3 regions of the Mycobacterium sp. AMU20-3851 genome follow, and region 3 is predicted to be linked to each of the others. Evidence: predicted binding sites of a transcription regulator. Region 3 holds the regulator's gene; each other region holds the start of a gene.

Region 1 (4,549 bases), 160 kb from region 3:
CCCGGGCTGCAACGGTTTCAGGGACCGGCGTTCCACTCGGCGCGATGGGACCACGAGGTGGATCTGCGCGGTAAGCGGGTGGCCCTTATCGGTGCGGGGGCCAGCGGCTTCCAGATCGGTCCCGCCATCGTCGACGACGTCGACGAGTTGGTGGTCTTCCAGCGCACGCCCCAGTGGATGGCGCCCAACCCGCGCTACCACGCCGGCGTGACCGACGGCGAACGCTGGGCGATGCGGCACCTGCCCGGCTACTCCCGCTGGTACCGCTTCATGCTGATGTGGCAGTCCAGTGACAAGATGCTGGAACTTGTTCGCGCTGACCCGGATTGGCACGACTTCCCGCGGACCGCGAACGAGGCCAGCGCCGCGCGGCGCGAGATCTTCGCCAACTGGATCAACGATCAGGTCGGCGACATCCCGGACCTCGCCGAAAAGGTCACCCCGCAGTACCCGCCGATGGCCAAACGCATGCTGCAGGACAACGGAAGCTGGCTGCGGTGTCTGCGCCGGGAGCACGTGACGTTCTGCAACGACCCGATCATCGGTATCGACGAGAAGTCCATCCGCACGGCCACCGATCAGTTCGAGGTCGACATCATCGTGCTGGCCACCGGATTCCGGGCCTCCGAGGTGCTGTGCCCGATGGAGGTGATCGGGCGGGAGGGTGTTCCGATCTCGCAGGTGTGGGACGGTAAACCCGAAGCCTTCAACGGCATCTCGGTGCCCGGCTTCCCGAACTTCTTCATGATGGCGGGTCCGGGCACCGCACTGGCTCACGCCGGCAGTGTCATCTTCATGTTGGAATGCCAGATGCGCTACATCGGCGCGGCGCTGCGGACCGTGATCGAGCGGGGCGGGCGCAGCATCGAACCCACCGCCGAAGCCTATGCGCGCTACAACCGGGAACTGCAGGACGAGGTCGCCACCCTGATGTGGGGGCACCCGTCCATCGAGCACTCCTGGTACAAGTCACCCGACGGTGGCGTGTACGTGCTCAGCCCGTTCGGGTCGGTCGAGTACTGGAAGCGCACCCGTGCTCTCGCGGACGAGGATCACGTGCTGGGCTGATCGGCCGTCACCGATGTCCTGATACATCACTTGCGCGCCTGGGCTTTCGGGTGTAGTGTCGAACACAAGTTCGAATGCGATGTTGCTCCCAGTGCTCCACGGTGAGCTTCAGACTGCGACTCCGGTCGCCGAGGGGTTCGATGGTCCTGCGGGACTGTGCGGACCGTGTTGCCTGATCGTGCCTTTGGGCACCTTCTGTGAAAGTCGGTATCCGTCATGGACGCCATTCATCTGGACACGTTCGTCGATACGTTGATCGATGATCTCGCCGTCACCGCTGTCCCGGAGGACGATGCCGAGCGCACGTTGTTTCATCTGCTGGACTGTCCCCGGTTGGTCGATGAGCCCTCGCTGCTGGCGGTGCTGGTGGCCGCAGTCACCGCCCGCAACCTGCTCGACCATGTGATCGCCCAAGCGGTTACGGCCGCCGAACGGCTCGGGGTCCCGGCGCGCCGGCACCTACGTACCGGAGCCGATCTGCTCACCAGTCTCGGAGTGGCCCCCGGCGCGGCGCAGCGGGCGGTACGGGTGGGCCGTGCAGCACCCGCCCTGCCCGCCCTGACCGGCCAGCAGCGCCTCGGCGGAGTGGGTATCGAGTTCGCCGACGCGGTCGGGCGCGGGATCACCCACATCCACAACCGGACCCCTCTGTCGGAGGAGGACCGGGCCAGGGTCGTGACGAAGCTGATGATTCAGACCACCCCGGCGCAGGTGAGCAAGAAGGCCCGCGAGATCGCCATCGAGCGTGCTTCGACGGTGCCGGGCGACGCAGGCGCGGTGCCGATCGCCGAGAACACTGACCTCAACGAGATGACGCTGATCCAGACCGACGAAGGACGCGTCGCGGCGACTCTGGATCTGGATGCGCTCACCGGGGAGGAACTGTTCGCGGCGCTGGATCCGTTGTGCCGGCCGGTTCCGCTGCCGGACGGATCGCCGGACCCGCGGCCCACCCGGCGGCGCCGCGCCGATGCGTTGGGTCAGGTGCTGCGCACCTATCTGTCCGGCCAGCAGCGCCCGATGTCGGGGGGTGTGCTGCCGCACGTCACCCTGATCCGGCCCGCCGGTGTCGACAGCCTCGGTTTCACCGGGCCGGTCAGCGCGCTCACCGCCGATCTGATCTGCTGTGACAGCACCCTCACCGCGGTAACCGTCGACGACGCCGGTGCGCCGCTAGACGTCGGGCGCTCCGAACGGTTGTTCACCCCTATCATCCGAAAAGGCTTGGCGGTACGTGACCGTGGCTGCGCATTCCCCGGCTGCGGAAGGCCCGTGTCCTGGTGCGACGCCCACCACATCCAACCCTGGAACAGCGGAGGCAGCACCTGTATGGACAACGGGGTGCTGCTCTGCCGCAGCCACCACACCGCCATCCACCACGGCGGCTGGCAGGTCTACCTCGGCCCCGACCACCACCCCTGGTTCATCGCACCCCACGACCCGGCCGGACCTGAACCGGCGCGGCTGCGTTCGCACGCCCGACGCACCATGACCGACCTACCCACCGCCGCATAACCCAGCCACAGGCACCTTGACAACTCCACAGCGAACCCGCACACGCGGCGGGAACCGGCACCGAGGACGCCCCGGACCCGCCACGATGAAGCACGGCACGGCGCCGAGCGACCGCTAAGGCTTCTCCCGCCGGCGCACCAGCACCGACTGCTGGATCGCGCCGACCGGGCCCTGTTCATCGAACAGAGTGCCCAGTGTGGTGCCGATCCCGTCCGGTCCGTAGTTGGTCTCGGCTCGGATGCCGATCCACTCGCCTTCGGGCACCCGGTGGATGTGCACCACCAAATCGGTGTTCATGAACGTCCACTGCCGGATATCCAGCTTGGTGCCGATCCCGTTGGCGTCATCGGCGACCGCGAACAGCCGTTGCAGTGGCGTCATCACCTCACCCTTGACCACATCCACCGTCGGGCTCAGCCAGGATTCACCCGGACCGTCGGCCAATGGTGTTGTCAGCCAACGCCAGTCGACGCTGTGCACATAGTTGCGGTCCCAGTCCTTGGCCATGTCCCGGCTGCGGGCCTGGGCCAGTGGGGCCAACGGCGCGGCCGGAGCGTGCAGCACCGCGCTGGTGTCCTGCTGCTGCAGCCGCCATCCGCTGGCCCGGGCCACCGGTCGCGGGGTGCCGTCCGGCCCGGGAGCGAGCATCTCGGCGGTCACCAGTTCGATCTGCTTGCCGGAGCGTTCCCGCTGCGCCCGCACCCACAGATCGCCCTCGGCGGGCACCGGCCCCAGCAGATCGATCAGCACCCGGCTGAGCCGGGTGTCCTCGCGCTGCTCACAACGTTCCAGGGCGCGGGCCAACAACGCCGACACCGGGGCGCCGTGCTGGATGGAGGCCGACCAGGTGCTGCGCACCAGATCGGTGGCGGCGAACTTCTCGCCGATGGGATCGTCGGCGTCGATGAGTTCGTAATAGCAGTCCGACATGGGTCTTCTTTCAGGGTGCGGGAACGTCGACGCTGACCGCGTCGAGGGTGGACAACCTGGTGCCGACCAACCGCTCCGGATAGGCGTCCGTGCTGGACAGCAGGAACAAGGTGCGGCCCTCGGCGCCGCCCAGCGCACACGCGATCGCGGTCCGCCCGGAGATGTCGATCCGGTCGGTCACGCCCTCGTCCGTGATGCGCTCGAACTGGTGAGCCAGCGTCATCGCCGCCCACACCCCGCCCTCGGCGTCCACCGCCAGCCCGTCCGGTGGGCCGTCCAGGCCGTCGGCGAACACCCGCCGATCGTGCAGGGCGCCGGAGTCCGCCACGGTGTAGGCGGTCAGCCGCCGCGCGGTGGACTCGGCGACGATGAACGTCCCGTCGGGGGAGATGACCATGCCGTTGGGGAAGTCCAGGTCCTCAGCGACCACGGTGAGCCGGCCGTCGGGGTCCAACCGGACGATCACACCGCCGTCGCGGGCCTGCGAACCGATGTAGGCACGGCCGTGCGCGTCGACGACCATGTCGCCGAGGTCGGCCGGCACCAGATCGGCGAGATCGGCCAGCACGGAGACGCTTTCACCGTCATAGGCCAGGATCTGATGCGCCTTGGTGGAGACGATCAACAGGGTGCCGTCCGGGCGGAAACCCAGGCCCGACGGCGCGTGGCCGGGCAATGCCAGGGTGGACATCTCGCCCTGCGGGGTGACGGTGTGCACGGCCTCTCCGAGCATGTCGGAGAACCACACCAGCCCCTCGAACCAGCGCGCGCCCTCGCCGAAGCAGAACCCATTGGCCAGCGGCTGGACTGTCATGCGGTAACGATAGCCGACACGACAGCCATACCTTTACAAAACACGCCTCAAATGTCACGCTCCCTGGGTGCGTAAATATCACCGCCACACGTTGTTGTATCTGCACGAGACGATCGAACTGGGCCGCGGCACCAGCGCTCAGTTCACGGAGTGCTTCAACGGGATCTACCACCCGATGATGCAGCAACTCGGCGCCCGGTTGTTCGCGCTCTGGGAGACCAC
Region 2 (4,549 bases), 190 kb from region 3:
AACACGTTGCGGGAGACTGCATCGGTCCTCGACGACGCCGGCCACGGCGTCAGTGGCAACCGCGCCGGACCGGCTGTCAACGGCGCCGCCGGTGCGATGCCGTCGTTGGCCGTCGGGGCAGCTTGTGCGACAGTCGGATTCGCGCTCACCGAACAGTCGAAGTTGTTGGGCAGTGATGTGACTGTGTACGCGCAGAAGTTGAGGGTGGCCGCCGACCGCTACGAGCGCGGCGACTGCGAGGCGGCCGAACGGATCGACTTCACCGGCACGGTCGAACTGCCCGATGCGGGTGAGCATCCGCCGGTCGGTGACTACGAGAAGGCCTTGCGCGATGCCGGGCTGCTCACCGGGCCGGTGGTGCCGGGCAGCAAATACGCCCAGTGGCTGGAGAATGCGTCCGAGCACGGGGTGGATCCGCAGACCATCGTCGAGATCGCCCGCGTGCACAACATCACCGGGCAGTCGTTCGACGTGCTCAACGGGCTGCAGGAGGTCAAGGACAAGGATGGCAAGTCGTTCTTCATCCTGCCGCCCGGCACCAGCAAGGAAGATGCGAAGAAGGCCGTCGTGATGACCTACATCCTCAACGCCGGCACCGACTACGCCGCCGCCGAGGCCGGCGCCGACGGGGTGCGGGGCACCGCCGACGACGTTGCCAACGATTTCGCGGAAACGCCGTACTCGGCCTCCGAGGTGCAGCGCATCATCGACCGGCAGAACGCGAACTCCTGGAGCTACGACCAGATTTTCGACAAGGGTGGCGGGGGTTCGCTGGCGACGACTCCCAACGGCATGCTGATGGGGCTGGGAGGGCCTGTGATGGACACGATCGGGGTCCAGGGTGGGACGACGTATGGCGATCTGTTCGTGGTCAACATCGACGGCACAGACGATCCGGCCCGTCAGTTGACGAAGATCATCGAATCGGGGTCCAGTTGGGGCCAGCGCGCCGACGGTTCCACCTTCATGGGCAGGCTGGACCTCGATCGCTTGTTGCATCACGAGGAGCGCCATTCCGCACAGTGGGCGGAGAAGGGGTTGGGAACGATGGCACGGGATTACGGGCTCGGTGCGATCATCGAACGGCAGACCGGGGTGAATCCGCTGGAAAGTGCTGCCGGCTCATCGGATGGGGGTTATTCGTGAGGTCGTGTGCTGCAGTCCTGGCAATGCTGTTGGTGGCGGCCGGATCTGCCGGGTGCCGGACCGATCCGACGTCGACCGATGCACAGTTCGCACCTCCGATGTTGCCGTCGTTCGGTGCGCGCGTCACCGACGGCAAGCTGGAGATCTGGATGCCGCCGGGTTGTCGCGATGTGCGCAGGGTAGAGGTCGGGTTCGGGCTCGGCCCGAAACTTGTTCTGACCGATGCGTCCGGTACGGCGACGATGGACCGGTTCACCGTCGGCGGTCCGTATCCGGGTCTGACGGTAACGGAGGCACCGCCACCTGACTTCGATTGGCGTGCAGAGGAATATCTGTTTCTCAACGTGGAGTCCACGCCTGGGGGATACCCCGGAACCTCAGTCGTAGCGGACATCGTCGACGGATCGGACAGTCATCCGGCCGACACCTTCTACTTCTACGGTGTCGGTTGGCTCGATCCCGATGGGGTGGCGCAGCGGGAGGGCAAGGACTTCGCGGGGGTGTGTAGGCCGCAGGAAGGGTGACCCGGGGCCGGCGCTCGCCGGATCGGTATGAAAGTGCCCACCTCGCAGCGACATTCGCGCGACTTCTTTGTCTCAGAAGTTTCTTTGGCCCCTTTTGTCTCTGGTGTCACATTCTGCCGTTTTCTGTCGGTGGTCGAACGTATGTTCTGGTCATGAAGATGGATGTGGTGGGGAGTCGGGAGACGGTGCAGCACGCACTGTCCGACCGTGCCGCGTCGGTCAAGGCTTTGTTGGACGCGGACTTCACGGTGTTCGACACCGCGGAGTTGTTGGCCATCCAGTCCGAGCGTGAGCTGCGGGCCCGCGCCGAGGCGGTGATCGACTACCGCATCCAGGCCGCGCTGATGGACCGGGCCACCCCGCATGAGATCGGCGGGAAATCCTGGATCGATGTGCTGGCCACCCGGATGCGGATCAGCCGCACCGAGGCTGCCCGCCGCGTGCGCGACGCCGAGGTGCTCGGGCCGCGGCACGCCATGAACGGCGACGTGCTCGCCCCGGTGCTGCCGGCATGCGCGACCGCGCTGGCCGAGGGCAGCATCGCCGGCGAGCACATCGCGGTCGTGCGCGCGACCTTGAAGTCCGCCTCGGGGCGGATGAGTGGTAGCGAGCTGGCGCAGTTGGAGGCCAGCCTGGTCGCCGCGGGCAAGACCACCAGCCCGGAAACGTTGAAAGAGGCCGCCACCCGGGTGCTGTACAAACTCAACCAGGACGGTGACGGCCCGGATATGGCCCGGCACCGGCGCGGGATGACCCTGGGCGCGCAGGACGCCGACGGGCTGGTCCGCATCACCGGCTGGGTCGATGCGGAGTTGGCGGCCTATCTGGGCACCGCGCTGGAGGTGTGGGGCCGGCCCGGAGTCAACAACCCCGACGATCGCGAGCCCAAGCTCAACCCGGACCCCAACCCGCTCGACGACGAAGCAGAACAGGACGGCGAAAAAGGTTCCGCGGATGCCCAGGGCGGCGAAGACCCGCGCCCCGCCGATTTCGGTGCCCTGGCCGATCTGGCCACCGGCGATACCCGCACCCGCGCCCAGCGCCACCACGACGCCCTCAAAGCGATCCTGCGCGATGCCCTGATGGCCAAAAACCTCGGCCAACACAACGGCATCCCGGTCACCGTGGTCGTCTCCACCACCCTGGCGGAGTTGGAGGCCGGGGCCGGGATCGCGGTCACCGGCACCGGCACCCTCATGCCCATGCCCGACCTCATCCGCCTCGCCGAACAGGCGTATCACTACCTGGTGGTCTACCGACAACACACCGCCGAACCCCTCTACCTCGGTCGCACCCGACGCCTGGCCAGCAAGGCCCAACGCCTACTGCTCTACAACCGCGACCGCGGCTGCACCCGCCCCGGCTGCACCCAAGCCGCCTGCCGTTGCCAGGCCCACCACGCCCAGCCCAGCTGGAACAACGGCGGGCTCACCGACGCCCCCACCCTCGCGTTGGGCTGCGGACCGGACAACCGGCTCGCCGAAATGGGCTGGACCACCCGCATCGACCCCGACACCGGCCGCACCCACTGGTACCCACCCCCACTCATGGACACCGGCCAAGACACCCTCAACCACCACTTCCACCCCGAAGAACTCCTCGGCCCGGACCGCAACGCGGGTGCTGGGAACTTTTGATTCACCACGATTGAAATGCCGGTATGCGCCGGACTGGTGGCGCAATACCATAAAGCCCCGGCCTTTTGGCTGGTCCCTCGGCCGCAGCGGCGGCGTAATCCCGCGACTGCCGACAGTCCCGTGAAAGAGTCGCCCGGCGTGGTCCCGAACCGGTTTTACGGTGATCGGGTGCCTGGAACCGAGCCGACCCCGTTGCGCAGACCACGCGCGGACCAGGCCCGTCAGGTCGCCGATCTGCTGCGGCATCAGATCCATGCCGGCGGCTATCCGGACGGACTCCCCAGCGAGGCCGATCTGATCGAGGAGTTCTCGGTCTCCCGGAACACCATCCGGGAAGCACTTGCCGTCCTCAAGGCTGAGGGGCTGATCGACCGCGGTACCCGGGTGGGCACGCACGTCGCGGTGCGCAAGTACGACCACGGGCTGGACGCCCTGGTCGGACTCAAGGAGACCTTCAAGGACTACGGCGAGGTCCGCAACGAGGTCCGGGCGGTTCTGCGGATGGCGGCACCACCCGCGGTGGCGCGCAAGCTCGAACTCGGTTCGGGCACGCAGGTGGTCTACATCGAGCGGTTGCGCTATCTCGGTGACCTGCCGCTGTCGCTGGACCTGACTTACCTGGCACCCGACATCGGTGAGCAGGTGATCGCCCACCCGCTGGAAACCAACGACGTGTTCACCCTCATCGAGCAGGTCAGCGGTCAGCGGCTGGGCTCGGCGGCCATCGCACTCGAGGCGATCGCGGCCGATCCGCACTCCGCCGACACTCTGCAGGTACCCGACGGTGCCGCCTTGCTGATGCTGGAGCGGCTGACCAGCCTCGGCGACGGGCGTCCCGTCGACCTGGAGTACATCCGCATGCGTGGTGATCGAATCACCATGCGCGGCAATCTATCCCGAAACTGACCTATTCAGGAGCTGATATGGCACTGGTGAACAACCGCGTTGACGTCCCGGTGACCATCGACGAGTCGCTGTGTATCGAAGGCTGCACATTGTGCGTGGAGATCTGCCCGCTGGATTCGTTGGCCATCAACCCGGAGAACGGCAAAGCGTTCATGCATGTCGACGAGTGTTGGTACTGCGGCCCCTGCGCCGCCCGGTGTCCCACCGGAGCCGTCACCGTCAATATGCCCTACCTGATCCGCTGACCCTCTCGAAGGACTCCTGCCGTGAAGAAACCACTTGTTGCGCTGCTCGCTGCCCTGACCGCGTCCGTCACCGCCTGCTCCCTGGACGCCG
Region 3 (4,549 bases):
GCGAGGGCGACCACTACATCCTGAACGGCTCCAAGACCTTCATCACCAACGGCATTCACGCCGACCTGGTCATCGTGGTGGCGTGCACCGACCCGGACAAGGGCGCGCAGGGATTCAGTCTGCTGGTCGTCGAGCGCGGCATGTCCGGCTTCGAACGTGGTCGGCACCTGGACAAGATCGGCCTGGAGGCACAGGACACCGCGGAACTGTCCTTCACCGACGTGGCGGTGCCCGTCGAGAACCTGCTCGGTGAGGAGGGGATGGGCTTCGTGTATCTGATGCAGAACCTGCCCCAGGAACGCATCAGTATCGCGGTGATGGCCGCGGCCGCGATGGAATCCACCCTGGAGCAGACGCTGCAGTACGCCAAGGAACGCAAGGCGTTCGGCAGGCCCATCGGCAGCTTCCAGAACAACCGGTTCATGCTCGCCGAGCTCGCGACCGAGGCCACCGCCGTGCGGATCATGGTCGACGAGTTCATCCGATTGCACCTGGACCGCAAGCTGTCCGTCGACCAGGCGGCCATGGCGAAGTGGTACAGCACCGAGGCGCAGGTGCGCTTGGTGGACCGCTGTCTGCAGCTGCACGGCGGCTACGGTTACATGCGGGAATACCCGATTGCACGGGCATTCCTCGACTCACGGATCCAGACCATTTACGGCGGCACGACCGAGATCATGAAAGAGATCATCGGCCGCGGCCTGGGGGTATGACAGCCCCGACACGCTTAACCGCAGGTGGCGGATATCCCACGAGTTAGAGGTCAACTGAAGCAGAGTTGACGAACACGCTACTTTCGTGTGGTTTGTCCGACTTCGGGAGGGACCGAATGACCAGGCAGCGAACCCGGCTGGGCAGGATCGCCGGGCGGGCAGCAACAGGGCTGGTGAGCGCCGGGCTCATCGCGGCTACGGTGCTGCTCGCACCAACCGCTGCGGCGACTCCGGAAGCCGACGCCGACGCCGCGATCACCGCGGCGTGGGAGACCGGCGGCGGCGAAGGTGGGCCCCTGGGGCCGCGCGATGGTGGCGTCTATCCCGCCGGTGAGGGCTTCGGCCAGAAGTTCGCAGGCGGCCAGATCTTCTTCACCCCGGAGACCGGGGCGCACATCGTCACCGGCGCCATCCTGGAGAAGTACGAGTCGCTCGGCGGTCCCGCCGACAGCGATCTGGGCTTCCCGACCATCGACGAGGGTCCCGGCCGCGCGGCCAACAGCCGCAACTCCACGTTCAGCGCGCCGGACAACCCGGTGATCTTCTGGACGCCGGACACCGGCGCCCGGGTGGTGCGCGGGGCCATCAACTCGGCCTGGGATGCGCTCGGCGGATCGGCCGGGGTGCTCGGCGTGCCCAGCGAGGACGAGTCGACCAACGGCGACGTGCTTGCCCAGAAGTTCACCGGCGGCGAGATCTCCTGGAACCGCAAGACCCGCGCCTTCACCACGGTGCCGCCGGAGCTCGCCGATCAGCTCGGCGCGGTCGACGTTCCCTCCGATGCCACCTCGGCGATCAACGCCGCGCGCCGCGCCGCCGGTGGGGCACTGGGGCCGTTGGGCGCCGAAGAGGGCGCCCAGTACGCGATCGGCGCGGACGGCGTCGGCCAGAACTTCGCGGGCGGCAAGATCTTCTACAGCCCCGAAACCGGCGCGAATGTGGTGACCGGTCAGGTGCTGGCCAAGTACGAGAGCGTCGGCGGGCCCACCGGGGATCTCGGATTCCCGACCGCCAGCGAGGCCGACGGCGGCCTGGCGCCGCAGAGCCGCGTGGTCCCGTTCGCCGCCGAGGACAACCCGGTGATCTTCTGGACGCCGGACTTCGGTGCGGTGATCGTGCGCGGCGCGATGAACGCCGCGTGGCAGAAGCTCGGCGGCGCGACCGGTGAGCTCGGCGCCCCCAAGGGGGATCAGACCGAGAACGGCAGCGTCATCAGTCAGCAGTTCAACGGCGGGTCCGTCTCGTGGGACAAGTCGACCGGCAAGTTCAGCACCGAACCGGCCGGCCTGCAATCCCAACTCGCCGGTCTGGAGGTGCCGGGTGCCGACGCTCCGGCCGCCCCGGCCCCCGGCTCGGAGGCCGCTGCGGACACCGACAGCGGCGACAAGTGGTACACGTGGCGCTGGTGGTGGCTGCTCGGCCTGATCCCGCTGATCGGCGTGATCGGCCTCGTCGCGGTCGCGGTCCTGCGTAACCGGCGGTCCCATGCCGACGACGATTTCGGAGCGGGCTACGCCGACGACGGATACGACCACGGTTACGAGGACCAGGGCTACGACAACCAGGGCTACAACGACCACGGTTACGACCCCGAGTACAAGCAGCCCGAGCACACTCAGCCCGAGTACGGCGAACGGGATTACGACTCCACCCAGAGCCTGTGGGCCTCGGCACCGCCGGCCGGCGAGGTGCCTGCCTTCAGCAGTATCTCGGCCGGCGCGGAAGAACCGACCACCGACGACGGGTTCGACGACTACGAGACCGATGAGGACAACGGCGGCGACTTCGACGGCGGCGACTTCGACTCCGACGAGGGCGACGAGCTCGAGGAACTGCAGGCGCCGGCCGACGATCTGATTTTCGATTCCGATCCCGACGCGGTGGACACCGCGCCGACCCGGATCGAATCGCTGTCCGAAGAGCCCACTTTCGACCCGCCCACCACGGCGGTCCGGTCCGGTTACGAACCGGATTTCCCCAGTGGCCGGCACGCCGCCATCTCGGACGACGAACCGGAGGATCCGGGCTGGACGTCGATGCGACTGGCCACCGGTGACCGGTACCGCGCGCCGGAGGGCTATCCGATCAAGGCGGACACCAAATCGGGTCTGTACTGGGCTCCGGGTAGCCCCGGCTACCGGGACACCGAGGCCGAGATCTGGTTCGCCAGTGAGGAGTTCGCCCGGACGAACGGGTTCGTCCGGGCCGACTGAGCCTCCCCGGGCGAACCCGTCAGACCTTGCGGATGACGGTGACGACCTTGCCGAGCACCTGGGCGTCGTTACCGTCGATCGGGTCGAACGCCGGATTGTGCGGCATCAGCCACACCTGACCCTTGGTGCGCTTGAAGGTCTTGACGGTGGCCTCGCCGTCGATCATGGCGGCGACCATGTCGCCGTTCTCCGCGACGTTCTGCTGCCGGATGACAACCCAGTCGCCGTCGCAGATCGCGGCATCGATCATCGACTCGCCGACGACCTTCAGCAGGAACAGGGAACCCTCGCCGACCAGCTCGCGGGGGAGTGGGAAGACCTCTTCGACGGCCTGTTCGGCCAGGATCGGCCCGCCGGCGGCGATCCGGCCCAGGACCGGGACGAAGGTGGGCTCGGGCAGCGCGTCGGAACCCGCGACCTCGGTTGCCACGATCGGGGTCACATTGTTCGGGGCCACGTTGTCGTCCGCGCCGCGGACATCCACGGCGCGTGGGCGGTTCGGGTCTCTGCGCAGGTAGCCCTTGCGCTCCAGGGTGCGCAGTTGGTGGGCCACCGACGAGGTGGAGGTGAGACCGACGGCATCGCCGATCTCGCGGATGCTCGGCGGGTAGCCGCGCTCGGTCACGGAGGTGCGGATGACCTCCAGGATGGTGCGCTGACGCTCGGTCAGACTGGAGCGTGCCTCAGGGTGTTCGGTGCTCTCGCTCATGGCGCCGAATGTAGTCGCCGCCGGACAGATAATCAAACATGTGTTCGAGGCGTGTCGGGCAGGTGGTAGGCAAACGACTTCTGCTGCCGCTGCGTCATCTTCTGCAGGCACTCGTGGTGCTTGCGCGCGTGATAGGCCAGCGGGAAGTAGGTGAGCCGGTCCGGCAGCACCCGGTACGCCGTCCGGATCGCGGCGTAGATGAGCTGGAGTTGCAGCTCCTCCTGCCGGCTCCAGCCGACCCCCAGCTTGGCGCGCAGTCGCGGATCGAGCAGTCCGACGATGGACAGGTAGTTGAACCGCAGAGCGGGCCGCAACGCCGTCCGTACCGCGGGGCGCAGCGGCGCCGGTACCGAGGCCGGCAGGTCGACCTGCCCGGTCACCATCTCCTCGATCAGTTGCAGGGCCTGTGGGGTGGCCTCCAGCTTGTCGATCATGGCCTCGAAGTAGGCGTCCATTTCCACCCGGGTCCGCGGGTATCCCCGCATCGGGACGTGGAGCAGACGGGCCAACCGCCGGTTGTCCCGGAGTAGTTCGTCCTTCTCGGCATCGGTGAAGTCCCGGCCGATCAGCAACTTCCCGCCCTGTGCGGTGACGATGTAGCCGGTCGCGATCACCCACTGGTAGGCCTCGGTGTTGAGCGCGCTGATCTGCTTGCCTGTGGCGGCGCTGGTCATGGTGAGCGGTTTGTGCAGGGCCCGGACGCGGTCCCCCTCGGCGAGCGCCTCGGTGCCGCCGTAGGTCCAGCGCAGCACGGAGTCGATCGAGCGGATCGCCCGGCCGCCGGCGTCGCCGTGGAAGGCCGCCGAGTAGCGGCCGGTCACCTCCGCGATGACCGGATGCATGGCCTGCATCATGAAGGCCGCGCCGTCGACGATGAGAAACGTCCACCGCCCGGTGTGCTCGGCGGTCAGCGA

What was found. The regulator LexA, encoded in region 3, represses DNA repair genes until DNA is damaged. The targets are predictions, from matches to a motif close to CGAACANNTGTTCG.
Region 1: V4U86_RS17065 (HNH endonuclease signature motif containing protein) is a predicted target of LexA. The motif match lies at 1,128-1,141, and genes of this name have one in related genera.
Region 2: V4U86_RS15200 (HNH endonuclease signature motif containing protein) is a predicted target of LexA. The motif match lies at 1,805-1,818, and genes of this name have one in related genera.

The regions. Positions count from the first base shown of each region.
Region 1 is NZ_CP146371.1:3,545,027-3,549,575, reverse strand. Features, by position in the region: gene V4U86_RS17070 (flavin-containing monooxygenase) at 1-1,068, shown strand, start outside; gene V4U86_RS17065 (HNH endonuclease signature motif containing protein) at 1,285-2,583, shown strand; gene V4U86_RS17060 (thioesterase family protein) at 2,698-3,513, opposite strand; gene V4U86_RS17055 (SMP-30/gluconolactonase/LRE family protein) at 3,524-4,327, opposite strand; gene V4U86_RS17050 (NIPSNAP family protein) at 4,395-4,549, shown strand, end outside.
Region 2 is NZ_CP146371.1:3,195,340-3,199,888, reverse strand. Features, by position in the region: gene V4U86_RS15210 (ESX-1 secretion-associated protein) at 1-1,146, shown strand, start outside; gene V4U86_RS15205 (hypothetical protein) at 1,170-1,670, shown strand; gene V4U86_RS15200 (HNH endonuclease signature motif containing protein) at 1,823-3,307, shown strand; gene V4U86_RS15195 (GntR family transcriptional regulator) at 3,476-4,213, shown strand; gene V4U86_RS15190 (4Fe-4S dicluster domain-containing protein) at 4,231-4,458, shown strand; gene V4U86_RS15185 (ABC transporter substrate-binding protein) at 4,480-4,549, shown strand, end outside.
Region 3 is NZ_CP146371.1:3,386,867-3,391,415, reverse strand. Features, by position in the region: gene V4U86_RS16235 (acyl-CoA dehydrogenase family protein) at 1-713, shown strand, start outside; gene V4U86_RS16230 (LGFP repeat-containing protein) at 830-2,926, shown strand; gene lexA (transcriptional repressor LexA) at 2,946-3,635, opposite strand; gene V4U86_RS16220 (oxygenase MpaB family protein) at 3,668-4,549, opposite strand, start outside.